DNA from 3 places in the Paraburkholderia sabiae genome. Region 1 is predicted to be linked to each of the others. Evidence: predicted binding sites of a transcription regulator. Region 1 holds the regulator's gene; each other region holds the start of a gene.
What was found. The regulator LexA, encoded in region 1, represses DNA repair genes until DNA is damaged. The targets are predictions, from matches to a motif close to ACTGTATNNNNATACAGT.
Positions count from the first base shown of each region.

Region 2: QEN71_RS06955 (putative DNA modification/repair radical SAM protein) is a predicted target of LexA. The motif match lies at 1,857-1,874, and genes of this name have one in related genera.
Region 3: imuA (translesion DNA synthesis-associated protein ImuA) is a predicted target of LexA. The motif match lies at 2,962-2,979, and genes of this name have one in related genera.

Region 1 covers NZ_CP125295.1:5,016,853-5,021,141, reverse strand. Annotated here, with positions in the region: gene QEN71_RS22610 (universal stress protein) at 196-660, shown strand; gene QEN71_RS22605 (DUF2939 domain-containing protein) at 691-1,353, opposite strand; gene QEN71_RS22600 (hypothetical protein) at 1,468-1,812, opposite strand; gene lexA (transcriptional repressor LexA) at 1,840-2,490, opposite strand; gene QEN71_RS22590 (sulfate ABC transporter substrate-binding protein) at 2,856-3,899, shown strand; gene cysT (sulfate ABC transporter permease subunit CysT) at 4,019-4,289, shown strand, end outside.
Region 2 covers NZ_CP125295.1:1,544,629-1,548,917, forward strand. Annotated here, with positions in the region: gene QEN71_RS06950 (UdgX family uracil-DNA binding protein) at 1-615, opposite strand, end outside; gene QEN71_RS06955 (putative DNA modification/repair radical SAM protein) at 632-1,843, opposite strand; gene QEN71_RS06960 (tetratricopeptide repeat protein) at 2,107-3,651, shown strand; gene QEN71_RS06965 (APC family permease) at 3,706-4,289, opposite strand, start outside.
Region 3 covers NZ_CP125298.1:193,604-197,892, reverse strand. Annotated here, with positions in the region: gene QEN71_RS43595 (error-prone DNA polymerase) at 1-831, opposite strand, end outside; gene QEN71_RS43590 (Y-family DNA polymerase) at 835-2,307, opposite strand; gene imuA (translesion DNA synthesis-associated protein ImuA) at 2,237-2,944, opposite strand; gene QEN71_RS43580 (hypothetical protein) at 3,101-3,559, opposite strand; gene QEN71_RS43575 (hypothetical protein) at 3,802-4,077, shown strand; gene QEN71_RS43570 (hypothetical protein) at 4,140-4,289, opposite strand, start outside.

The sequences.
Region 1 (4,289 bases):
CTATTTTAGGGCATCGGGTCCATCTCGTTTGGCGCCTGAATGCGCATTCGTGGCGGATCGCGTGCACGATCTTGCAGCGCGTCATGCCTGACTGCGCGGTCTGTCGCACTTAGCGTTTTCCATCCCTTGCATGTGGAATTGCGGCGCACCATGATGCAAGTGAGACCGCGATGGTCGCGGGGAGGGGGAAGCGAAATGGCCAGCTACAACAAGATTCTGCTGTGCTACGACGGCTCACGCGAAGGCCGCAAGGCACTGCGCGTCGGCGCGAATCTGGCAATGGACCTGGGTGCGGAAACGCATTTGCTGTCGGTGGTCGACATGCGATCGAGCATTGCGCAAAGCGCGGGCCTGTTGACGGACGTGGCGTGCGGCAGCTTCGAGAAGACCGCACGCGAGATTCTGCAGGAAGGTGTCGACTGGCTCACCGAGCGCGGCGTCAAGGCGACGGGACACTTTGCGTTTGGTCATCCGATCGACGAGATCGCGTCATTGGCCAGCGAACTGCATGTCGATCTCGTCGTCGTCGGGCATCGATGCCGCACCGGGTTGTCGCGCTGGTGGATGGGCGCGGGCAACACACCACTGCTCGACCGCGTGTCGTGCAGCATTCTGGTCGCCTGTTCGTCGGCGGCTGAAGAGGAGCAGGCGGCCGCCTGAAACGGCCGCCTTGATACGTTGATGCGTGCGTCAGCCGTTCAGATCGACGGCTGACAGTTTCCACGTAAACAGATTCTGGCGACGGAAGATCGCCGAATAGCGCGTGTCGCCGACACCGTGCTGATAGCTCACGACGAACTCGTTGATGCCGCGGTAGCCTGCCGTCGTTTGCGGCGGCTGCGGCGGCGTTTTGCCATTGCTGCCATTGCCGTTCGCTGCGCCTGATCCGGGCGCAGGCGTTGGCGATGGATTCTCAGCGGGCTTGCCCGTCGAGTTATCGGTCTGTGCAGCGGGCGGCGGAGGCGGGCGCTCGCCGGGTTCGCCGCGCGGCGGCATGCCATTAAGCAACGCAGCGACGCCGTCAGGCGTTGCATACGCATCGACGAGCGGTCCAATCAACGCCACTCCGATCATCGCGCCGATCGCGGCAAGCGGATTGCCGTTGTGCTGGACATCGAGACGGCGTGTGAGCAGCCCCGTGACCTGCAGCTTGAGACTGTCGCGCAACGCCGGATAGTCGACGTACTCGTTGACCGTCTCGACGTCGCGCGAGTCGGCGGCGCGTTTGAGCCGGTCGAGCGCGATATACGGCGACGCATACGCATAACCCAGCGCGGCGATGACGACGATCGCAATCAACGCGATCAGAAGCGGCCGGGCAACCCCGCCTTTCATGCGAACCAGACCTGCCATTGTGCGGGACACTCCGTTTTCAGTTTCGATCTGATGTGGACCCGATCGGCGTTGAAACGATCCCGCGAAGATTGCAAGCAAGCGTTACGCGGCAACGATGAAACCGATGGCCGCTTACGCTGCCTGCTTGGCCAGCTGATCGCCTTGCTCTGCGATCGCGCGATCGATCATGTTGCACACGGCGTCGACGGTGCCGACCATGATGAGTCGCGACGGGCCGTGATAGACACGCACGGGTGCGCGGCGCGCAGGTTCTGCGTTGAGCGCCGAGTTCAGCGACACGCGTGCGAACGCCGGCTGCGCGGACGGCAGCGGTTGCGCTTCGTCATCGAACAGCGATGCCGTGCGATCAGCGACGTTCGACGCAAGCGCCGTCAGCGAACCGCAGGGAACGAGATTGCGCAGATGGCGCAGACGACCGAACTGGCGAAAAGGCAGCAAGCGGGCAAAGCGTTCCATGAGTCTCTCCAGACAGTGTTCAGCTAATTAGAATTCCGACGGCCGGATCAGCCCGACCGCGATGCCTTCCAGCGCGAATTCCGCGCTGCCGGCCTGAACAAAAATATTTTCGTAATCGGGGTTCTCGGCGATCAGCTCGATGCCGTTCGGCCGGCGCTTCAGGCGCTTCACGGTCACGTCGTCACCCAGACGCGCAACGATGATCTGGCCGTCTTTCGCTTCGCTCTTTTTCTGCACGGCGAGCAGGTCGCCGTCGAAGATGCCCGCGTCGCGCATCGACAGGCCGCGGACCTTCAGCAGGTAGTCGGGCTTGCTCGAGAAGAGCGACGGGTCGCACGTATAGGTCTGCGAGATGTGTTCTTGCGCAAGGATCGGACTACCCGCGGCCACGCGGCCCACGAGCGGCAGCGACAGCTGCATGATGCTGGCGTGCGGCAGCGTGAACTGGTGCGGCAGGTCGTCCTGATTCGTGATCAGCCGGATGCCGCGCGAAGCGCCCGCCGCCAGTTCGATCACGCCTTTACGCGCCAACGCCCGCAGATGTTCTTCCGCCGAGTTCGCCGAGCTGAAACCGAGCTCGGCCGCGATCTCGGCGCGCGTGGGCGGGAAGCCCGAGCGCTCGATGGCGCGGCGGATCAGATCGAAAACCTGCTGCTGACGTGCGGTGAGTTTGGTCATTGGCGCCACTGTATGGATAGACAGGTGACTGTATTTTTATACAGTATTCGGCGCATTTCAAGCTTTACTTTAAGTTCATCGCTGCGGGTGTCGCGTGAGCGTCGAAAGCGGGCGCTGCAACGGCTTCCGGGATGCTTCGGCGGACGCCAGGCGTTCCTTTACCACTATTGCGTATTAAAAAATGAAGAAACATTATTTTTAATGATGTAAGCCGTTGGATAGACTGGCCTCCACTGATGCAACAACAACGCACACGCCGCGCAAGAGCCGCTTCCCGCAAGCGAAACGGCGAATCGCGGCAGTCAGCGGAAACAGGCAGAAACGGGCAGAAGCCGGAAGTCAATCCAACAAGACGGAGAAGGTCGATGGGTATTCGGAATACGGGGTTTGCAGGAGCAGGGAAGGCGAAGCGGTTGATCGCGGCGCTCGCGCTGGGCGCGGCGTCGGCGTTCGGGATGGTCGTGCAGGCGCACGCCGATACGACGCTGCTGAACGTGTCCTACGATCCGACCCGCGAGCTGTATCAGGACGTCAATCAGGCGTTCGGCAAGGAATGGAAGGCGAAGACGGGCGAATCGGTCACGTTCAAGCAGTCGCACGGCGGCTCGGGCGCACAGGCGCGATCCGTGCTCGACGGCCTGCAGGCCGACGTCGTGACGCTTGCGCTCGCTTATGACATCGACGCGCTCTCGAACAAGGGGCTCATCGACAAGAACTGGCAGAAGCGTCTGCCCGACAACGCGTCGCCGTACACGTCGACGATCGTGTTCCTCGTGCGCAAGGGCAACCCGAAGCACATCAAGGATTGGGACGATCTCGTGAAGCCGGGCGTGTCGATCGTGACGCCGAACCCGAAGACGTCGGGCGGCGCGCGTTGGAACTACCTTGCGGCGTGGGCGTACGCGGCGCATCTGCCGGGCGGCAACGACCAGAAGGCGAAGGAATTCGTCTCGAAGCTGTACAAGAATGCGGGCGTGCTCGACTCCGGCGCGCGCGGCGCGACGACGAGCTTCGTGCAGCGCGGCATCGGCGACGTGCTGATCGCGTGGGAAAACGAAGCGTTCCTGTCGATCAAGGAATTCGGCACGGACAAGTTCGAGGTCGTCGTGCCGTCGGCGAGCATTCTGGCCGAGCCGCCCGTCGCGGTGGTGGACAAGGTGGTCGACAAGCACGGCACGCGCAAGCTCGCCGAGGCGTATCTGAACTTCCTCTATAGCGAAGAGGGGCAGGAGATCGCGGCGAAGAACTTCTACCGTCCGCGTTCGAACAAGGTGCCCGCCGACCTGACGTCGAAGTTTCCGAAGCTGAAGCTGTACACGGTCGACGATTCGTTCGGCGGCTGGACGAATGCGCAGAAGACGCACTTTGCCGATGGCGGCGTGTTCGATTCGATTTACCAGCCGCAGTGAAGCAACGCGGCAGTGAAGTTTGAGCAAGGCGCGCCCTCGGGCGCGCTTTCGGCAATGTGCGTTCAGCCGAACGCGGCAGCACGCGCAATGCAACGCATTAACCTGAAAGAGCCTTTCGCATGACGACGTTGACCTTTCGCAAGCCAAGCGCGATACCCGGCTTCGGCCTGACGCTAGGCATTACGGTGGCGTATCTGAGCCTCGTGGTGCTGATTCCGCTCGCGGCCACTTTCCTCAAAACGGCGACGCTCGACTGGAGCCAGTTCGTCCGCGCCGTCAGTTCGCCGCGCGTGCTGGCGTCGTACCGGCTGACGTTCTTCTCGGCGCTCGGCGGCGCGTTGATCAACGCGCTGTTCGGCTTTCTGGTCGCGTGGGTGCTGGTGCGCTACC
Region 2 (4,289 bases), 3.1 Mb from region 1:
TGTCGATCGCGTCGAGCGGCGTTCGAGTCGCAGTGCGTTGCCGTCCCACCATGCCGCGCCGTCCGGCGTCGAGATGAGCCACGTCGAGCGTCCCATGCGCCGCGCGAAATGTTCGGCCGACCACGCGAGCACATCGTGCTCCGGCTCGTACCACGCGACGTATTCGGGCAGATCAGGCGCGGGCTCGGCGTCGCTCGCATCGCGCAGCCGGAAGCGCACGTACGCGATCATGTCGTGTTTCGCGCGCCGCACGGCCTTGGCCATCTTGTAGAGCCGCGCGCCGTCCGCATCGGCGGGCGATGCGACGGCGCGGTCGCCGCCATGCCAACGCCAGAGCACGCGATACAGAAACGCCCAGCGGGTCGTATCGCGATAGAGCGCGGCATCTTTCAGCAGTTCTGCGAGATCGCGAGAAATGCGCACTTCGGCGGGCGCAGTCGATGCAAACGACGCAACGGCATCACCGTCGAACAGCGTATGACTGTCAACATGATTGTTTTCGCCGCCCGCAATGCGCCAGTCGATCACCTCGGGCGCGACATGTTGTGCCAATGCCTTGAGCGCTGTTTCGCGCCACGAGGCAAACGTGTCTTCGATCGCGACGACGATGTGCATACGCGAACGCCCGACGTCAAAGCAGCGACAACTGCGTCGGCGGCGGCGTCAACGCGTGGCGCAAGCGTTCCGTCGACACGTCGCCTTGCGCCGGACGATAGTCGGCCGTCACGACGAAAGGCTTCGTCTTGTCCATCGAACAGCGTAACTGCACAAGATCCTGATAGCGGATGCGCCGCGAGCGCCGCAACTCCACCAGCCGCTTCGCGTTGCGCATGCCGATGCCCGGCACGCGCGCGATCATGCGCGCGTGAGCACGATTCAGATCGACGGGAAAACTGTCGCGATGATTGAGCGCCCACGCGAGCTTCGGATCGATATCGAGCGCGAGATTGCCCGGTTGCGCAAACAGTTCGTCGACGCGAAATCCATAGCCGCGCAGCAGAAAATCCGCCTGATACAGCCGATGCTCGCGCAGCAGCGGTGGCGCCTTGGCGGGCAGCGCGGTCGGGCTGTCGGGAATCGGGCTGAACGCGGAGTAGTAGACGCGCTTGAGCCGGTACGAGCCGTACAGCGTTTCGGCCGTTTGCAGGATCGTGCTGTCGGTTGCCTCGTCCGCGCCGACGATCATCTGCGTGCTTTGCCCGGCGGGCGAGAAGCGCGGCGCTTTCGCGTCGCTCTCGGCCTCGTCGTGCGCGAGGCGGATCGACCCCATCGCAAGGCGGATCGTGCGCGCGCTCTTTTCGGGTGCGAGCCGTTCGAGGCCGATTTCCGTCGGCAGTTCGATATTGACGCTCAACCGGTCCGCGTAACGTCCCGCTTGTGCGATCAGCACGGGATCGGCGTCGGGAATCGTCTTCAGATGGATGTAGCCGCGGAACTGATGTTCGTCGCGCAGCGACTGCGCGACGCGCACCAGTTGCTCCATCGTGTAGTTCGACGACTGGATCACGCCCGAACTAAGAAACAGGCCGTCGATGTAATTGCGCCGGTAAAAATCGAGCGTGAGGCTGACGACCTCCTCGGGCGTGAAACGTGCGCGCGGTACGTTGCTCGTGCGCCGGTTCACGCAATACTGGCAGTCGTACAGGCAGAAGTTGGTCAGCAGGATTTTCAGCAGCGACACGCAGCGGCCATCGGGCGTGAAACTGTGGCAGATACCCGAACCCGTGCTCGCGCCGAGCCCGTCTGTGCCGCGCGAACTGCGCTGCGGCGCGCCGCCGCTCGCGCACGAAGCGTCGTACTTGGCTGCGTCGGCGAGAATTTCGAGCTTTTTGAGCAGTTCCATGACAGGTAGCGACACTGTATATATGTACAGTATTCTACGCCGTCCACCGATGCTGACAACGTGCGTATCGTGGTCCGCGCTGCGGGTGTTCCGGATTTGTCCTATTTTTCAAGCGGGTCGGACGCGACGGTCGGACTTGACACAACTTACTTGACACAACTTAACAGCCGCCAGGCGACGCGATGGGATCATGGCCGACCGCCCGTCGTGTAGCGTCCGACGGTTCAGCGCAACAGCTTCGCGACGGCGACGGACATCATCGAATGACAGATCAAGCAGACATCGACGGGCAGTTCACGGCAGCGTTGCAGGCTTTTTTCTCGAACCGGCACGACAGCGCGCGCACGCAACTCGATGCGCTCCTTCAAGCGCGGCCCGAACACGCGGGCGCGCTGCATCTGCGCGGCCTCGTTGCGCTCGAAGCAAAAGAGCCGGGCGGCGCGGCGCACTGGATCAAACGCGCGCTGCGCGTGCGGCCCGATCCGATTTTCTACAACAGCCTGAGCGTCGTGCAGATCCGCGCGGGCGAGTTTGTCGAAGGGGCACGCAGCGCGCGGCAAGGAATCGAACTTGCGCGCAGCGAGCCGTTCATGTCGATCGATACGTCGATTCTCGCCTTCAATCTCGGCGTGGCGCTGCAACTGAACGACGATATGGAAGCGGCCGAGCAGGTCTATCGCGACGTGCTCGCGGCAAACCCGGTCCATTCCGGCGCGCACAATAATCTCGGCCTCGTGCTGAATGCGCTCGGCGACGTCGAGGCGGCGATCGTGCATCATCGGCGCGCGTACGATCTCGATCCCGCGAACCTCGAAGCGCGCAGCAACATCGGCCACATGATGCTCGCGGTGGGACGGTACGAAGAAGCGTGGCCGCATTTCGAGTATCGGTGGGCCGCGCTGGGCAACAATCGCGGCGAACGCGGCGTGCGGCCCGCCGAATTGCCCGTGCCGCAATGGCTGGGCGAGCCGGCGACGAAGCAGGACGCGCGGCTCTTCATCGTGTACGAGCAGGGACTCGGCGACGCGTTGCAGTTCAGCCGCTTCTTTCCGCTTGCGCTCGATCACTTCGGGACCGTCGGCTTCAACTGTCCGAAGTCGCTGCGGCGGCTGTTCGAGGATTCGTTTGGCGAGCGCTATCCGCGCTTGCAACTGTTCGACGACTTGCCGGCTGACTGGAGCCAATGGGACTGCCATTCGCCGATGCTCTCGCTGCCGATGGCGCTCGGCATCGGCTTGCAGAATCTCGACAGGGCGCTGCATCGGTATCTGCGCGTCGATCCGCAACGCGCCTCGTACTGGCGAGCACGGCTGGCGCAGGTTGCGCCGGAGGGCGTGCCGCGCATCGGCATCGTCTGGGCGGGCGGCAAGATCAACGCGCATATGGATCGGATGCGCAGCATCGCGCCCGCGCAGATCGAGCGTCTGCTCGCGTGGCCGCGTGCGCAGTGGATCAGCTTGCAGAAAGCGGACGATGAATCGAAAACACTGACGGCCGCGCATCGTACGAACATGACCGACTGGATGAGCGAGATCGCGGATTTCGCCGATACGGCGGCACTCGTCGATGCGCTCGATCTGGTGGTTGCCGTCGATACATCGGTCGCGCATCTCGCTGCCGCGATGGGCAAGCGCGTGTGGCTGCTGAACCGCTACGCCGGCTGCTGGCGCTGGCTTCGCGAGCGCAAGGATAGCCCGTGGTATCCGGGCATGCGTATCTTCAACCAGTCGCAGCGCGGAAACTGGGTCGACGTGCTGTCGACCTTGATCGAAGCGCTCGAAGCGGAATTCCCCGCGCGAGCGCAATAAAACAGATGCGTCGGACGCGCTTCGCCACTGCGAAGCGCCCGTCTGGAAGTTGGATCAGATCGCCACTTCAGGCGGCGCCTGGCGGAACAGCCGCGTGATCCAGCACAGATACGCGATACCCAGCACGAACCACACCGCGCCGAGCACGAGAGCGGTTTTCTCGAGGCTCGCGAGCAGCCAGATATCCGACACAGCGCCGATCAACGGAAACACCAGCCCGCCGAACACGCCGATCTTGCGGTCGCCGTGATCGCCCGACAGATACACGCGGATCACGCACAGATTGACGGCCGTGAACGCGAGGAACGCGCCGAAGTTGATGAACGACGTCGACGTGGCCACATCCAGCTTCAGCGCGATCAGCCCGACGATGCCCGCAATCGCGATGTTGATCGCGGGCGTCTTGAAGCGCGGATGGATGAAACCGAAGATGCGTTTCGGCAGGATTTCGTCGCGGCCCATCGCGTAGAGCAGCCGCCCGACGCTCGCCTGTGCCGAGATGCCCGACGCGAACTGCGCGAGGATCAGACCCGCGAGAAACACCGTCACGAAGATATCGCCGCCGATCATTTTCGCGACTTCGAACGCGGCCGAGTCCGTGTCCTTGAAGTCGACGCCGGGATGCGCGAGCTGCATCG
Region 3 (4,289 bases), on a different replicon from region 1:
ACCGGGCGGCACGAGTTCGTCGGGATACTCGTAACGAAGCTCGTCGAGCACGAACGTGCAGCGCGACGCGATGTTCAACGTCTGCGCGAGCGAGTCCGCCTGATAGACGTTGGCCAGCCGCAACCGCGAGCGCAGATGCTGTTCGGCGTTTGGTGTCAGTTCGAATCCGCATTCGGTCACGGGCCGGTTCAGGCGAATCGCCGTCAGTGTGTCCTGCAGCGGCTTGCGCGAGCGCACATGCATCAGCACCTGGCCGGTAGCCACTGCGCTCAGTCCGTGCCGTTCGGCGACGTCGTAGACGGTATTGCGATGCAGATCATCGAGCGCGCGGGCGTGCAGGGTCAGTCCCATCCAGCAGCGATCGGTGCCGAACGTTTGTGCCGCCCATTGCGCCTGTGCGTCCAGTCGCGCATCCTTCGCGGGAAATTCGGGCGTCAGGATGATCAGGCAATCAGGTAGCGCGCGTAGATGCGTGTAAGGCGGATCAGGATGATCGAGGTCGTGCGGATAGACGACATACGTGCCCTTGGCCGTGCGCGTGCGCGCAAGCGTGATGAGTTCTGAGAGGTTGCCGTAGCCGTCGCGATTCTGGGCGATCGCCGTGAAGGCGAGGGCAGGCGAGCCATCGGCGTTCGTGACGCGAAAATGCGCGCCGACCAGCAGTTTGATGCCCGCAAGCGAGCACTCGTCGGTGATTGCAATGGCCTCGTACCCAAGCTGCGCCGCGCGCGCGGCCAGTTCCTCGGCATGCGAAGCGCCGTGCAGGAACGTGAAGTTGGACGCACACTGCAACTCGGCATAGCCGGGCAGGCCGAACGATGCAGGCACCATGACTTATCCGAACAGCCCATGCAGGTACCAGCGTGGCTCTTCTTCGTCGACGGCGCCGATCCGCTCGCGGTAGATCCAGTAGCAGATGTGGTCGTCGGCCTCGGCAACGAAGTAATCGCGCGTTACCGGCTCACCCTGGAACCAGCCAGCTTCGACGCGCTCACCGGATGACGCCGTGCGCAGCGGCGAGCCGTAAAACGGTCGCTCGCCGCGCATCAGCAGCTTGATGGGCGACTCCAGCAGCCAGGCGGGACGGGGCGTCTCCGGCGCCGGCGCAACGTACTTCGTCTTGTCCGTGACGGGCACCCAGCGCGCGGCGACTTCCGGACGGTGGTCGGCGACGGGCGCGGGCTTCAGCACGTTTTCCGCGCCGAGTCGCGCGACCAGCAGTTCAAGCAGCCGCGCGTGATCCGCCGCCGTGCCGCCCGGTTCAGGGAACAAAGAGTCCGACGCCGGTTCCGCTTCCTTCACTTCCTGCACGACGAGCTGCAGCGCGATGACCGCCGCAGCGAGTTCGACACGGCCCAGCCGTTCTTTCAGCAGGCGCATCAGGTGGTCTTCGCGCCACGTCGGCTCCGCGAGCGACACCGCAATCGTCGTTGGGTCGATCGCGTCGCGGCCACGCTCATGCTCGAGCAGCAGCGCGATGCGCGTGACGGCAAGCTGCTTCTGCGATAGCCAGCCCGTTAGCTGGACGACGAGCCGGCGGGCCGCAAAGAGACACGCTTCGGCGTGTTCGATGCGATCGGGAAGTTCGACGCGCGCCTGAAAGGTCGGCGGCGTCTCGTACCATTCATACACGTGGGGTGCCGCTCCATTGGCGCGGTCCAGCACATCGAGCAGTGCCGTGCCGCAGCGTTTCTTCAGTCCCGCGCGGGGCAGGCGCATCAGCTGTCCGATCGTTTCGCAGCCGATGCCCGTCAGCCAGTCGAGGTGACGTCTGGCCGGTGTGGGCAGGCTGACCGGCAGTCCCGCGAGCGCGCGCGAGAGCGAAGCGTGCGAGAGCGCCACGCCGCCGCGGTGCCGCGCGAGCAGCCATGCGGCCTGTCCCGTTGGTGCGACGCTGATCGTGGCCGTCAGACCTATGGCGTGAGCGACCCGCCGCGCCATGCGACGCAACGCGCGGATACCGCCGAAGAGCCGCAGACTTGCCGACACGTCGACGAGCACCGTGCTTTCCTCGGCGATGACGACCTGCGGCGAGAGGTTCAGCAAACCTGTCGCGATCTCGCGCACCGCGTTGACCTCGGCCGTGCCGTCGCGCTCCTGCATGACGGTGGCTGGCGCGAGCGTCAGGACACCACCGCGCCGCATGCCGATGCAGACCCCGGCCGCGCGCGCGGGCGGGTCAGCAGCAATGACGCGCTCCTTTTCGAGCACGGCAAGACCCGTGTTGTCATCGGGTTCAAGCGACCACTTCGGCCGGAACACTTCGAGGCACAACAGCGGGAGATGGACGCCTATCCACAGTTGCATTGCGTTTTACGTTCAGGATCGGGGAGGGCGTCAGGGACACGAATAGCGGTTCATCGCGGGCGGGGCCGCGACGTTTTAGAAACTGGACATCGACGCCGCCTTTCGCGGCGCGGATCGCGAGCCGTAACGGGGCGGGCGACGCGTCTCGCGTCGTCGCCAGCGGCCGCACCATGAAAAAGAGCGACTCTGACGTCTGTGCGGCCAAGTGCAGCCGGCGCACCGCCTCGGGCCTCACGTGCTGCTGCCAGAACACGAGCGCGCCGCAGGTGCCCGCGCGCAGAATCTGCTCGGCGGCCCATAGCGCGTCGGCGGTCTTCAGTGCTTTCACCGTCAGGAGATTGGACGGATCGAGCCCCCACCACGCAAACGCGGTCGGCTGGACGTTGTGGGGCGGCTGCAAAAGCACGACCGGTTTGGATTCAAGGCGCTCGAAGGCGGGTCGTAGCAGCCGCAGTTCGCCACAGCCGGTCTGCTGGACGAGAAGATCGGTCAGCACGCCCCGCGGCCAGCCGCCGCCCGGCAATTCGGCCGCAAGGGCTTCGTCGCCGCAAGGGACGACCCGCGACGCCGCGCGGGCGAGCTGGTTGGCCCTCCATAAATCGGGATGGATCGCTTCGGGTAGCATGACGGCACTCATGGCTCTCCCCACAAAACACTGTATATATAAACAGTAGTATAGCCTGGTAAGGCGACGCTTACATCGCCTGTTGAAACGGCGTGCCGTCGGCATGCTTGGCGATGGGGACGCCTGGCCGTTAGAGCTTCGTAAGCAGGCCTGAGCCGGACGGACAGGCTATCGCCGCCCAGTCGTGCTGTGGCGATATTTACGGGGGTGGTCGAATGAGGCGCTGCGCCGAGCCGGTGCGCGAGCGTCCGGCGCACCGGCCTTCAGCCATTCGGCGATGTTGGTCCGCCCGCCCGCAAAATGGATTGCCGCCTGCACTGCCTCTGTTGTCGCTACCTGCTGCGCGATGTCGTCCGGCACTGCGCCGCACGCCATGAGGACGCTGCGGCCAGCGACAACCCGCTCCGTCGTGTTACCGCCATGCAAAAGCCGCAGACGGAAGACGGGCTGGCCCCCGGCATCGGGGTTGTACGCGACGTCGACCGATGAGTCCGGATCCGATGCGTCTTCCCACAAAGTGTCGATCTCGGGCGCGTCGCTGTTCGTCAGTTCGGCAGCCCGGTCGAAGCCGTCGCGCACTTTTTCGATCGAGCGGCTGACGGGATCAATAAGATAGAAAAGAAACATGTCCCGCCTCCGCGCTGCGCACTTGCTCAAACGATAGGCTATTGACGAGCAATTTGTCGGCCAGCAGGGCGGCTTCCGTGACCGGAAGTCGCGACGGGAGGGAGGATTCGTCATCCCGCTGTCAAATGCAGTGCGTCGCGGAGCCGAATCTCGCGAAGACGCCAAGTATTGAGCCCAGCGCCCATGCTGCGTGAGGCGGAAGACTGCGCATACGCATTCGCGGGCGAACCTCCCCATAGCAAATGAAACTGCTCAGACGTGGGGTGCTGATGGCTTTAAGCATTTCCCTTGATGCGATCTGCGCGTCCGGGTATCCCTTCACGAGCCCAGGGTGGTGGCTCATCGACGAGGTCGAGCCCGTATTCATGCGGATCGTCGAATACATCCTGAAAACTCTCGCCGATGATCTGCTGCATGTAATCGAAGTCGGCGGCGTTCATCGTTCGCCATTGCTTCTGCACGCGATCCTGACCCGCGACGACCCTTTTCAACGAAAGGTCGATCAGGATTCGGTGTGACATCTGTGGCTCGCTGGGCCATAGCGATGGCCACACGCCGACTGCATACCGAGCGCGGATGATCATATCTGTCGAAGCACCTTCTCCAGTCTTGCGGAGACAGGCTTTCCTTCATCGCGATCAACGTAGAAAGATACCGAGCCGCCGACGATGTCGTGTGAACGGATATGTACAGCAAGGTCCTTCGAGCCGCGCGATCGGAACCCGTTTCT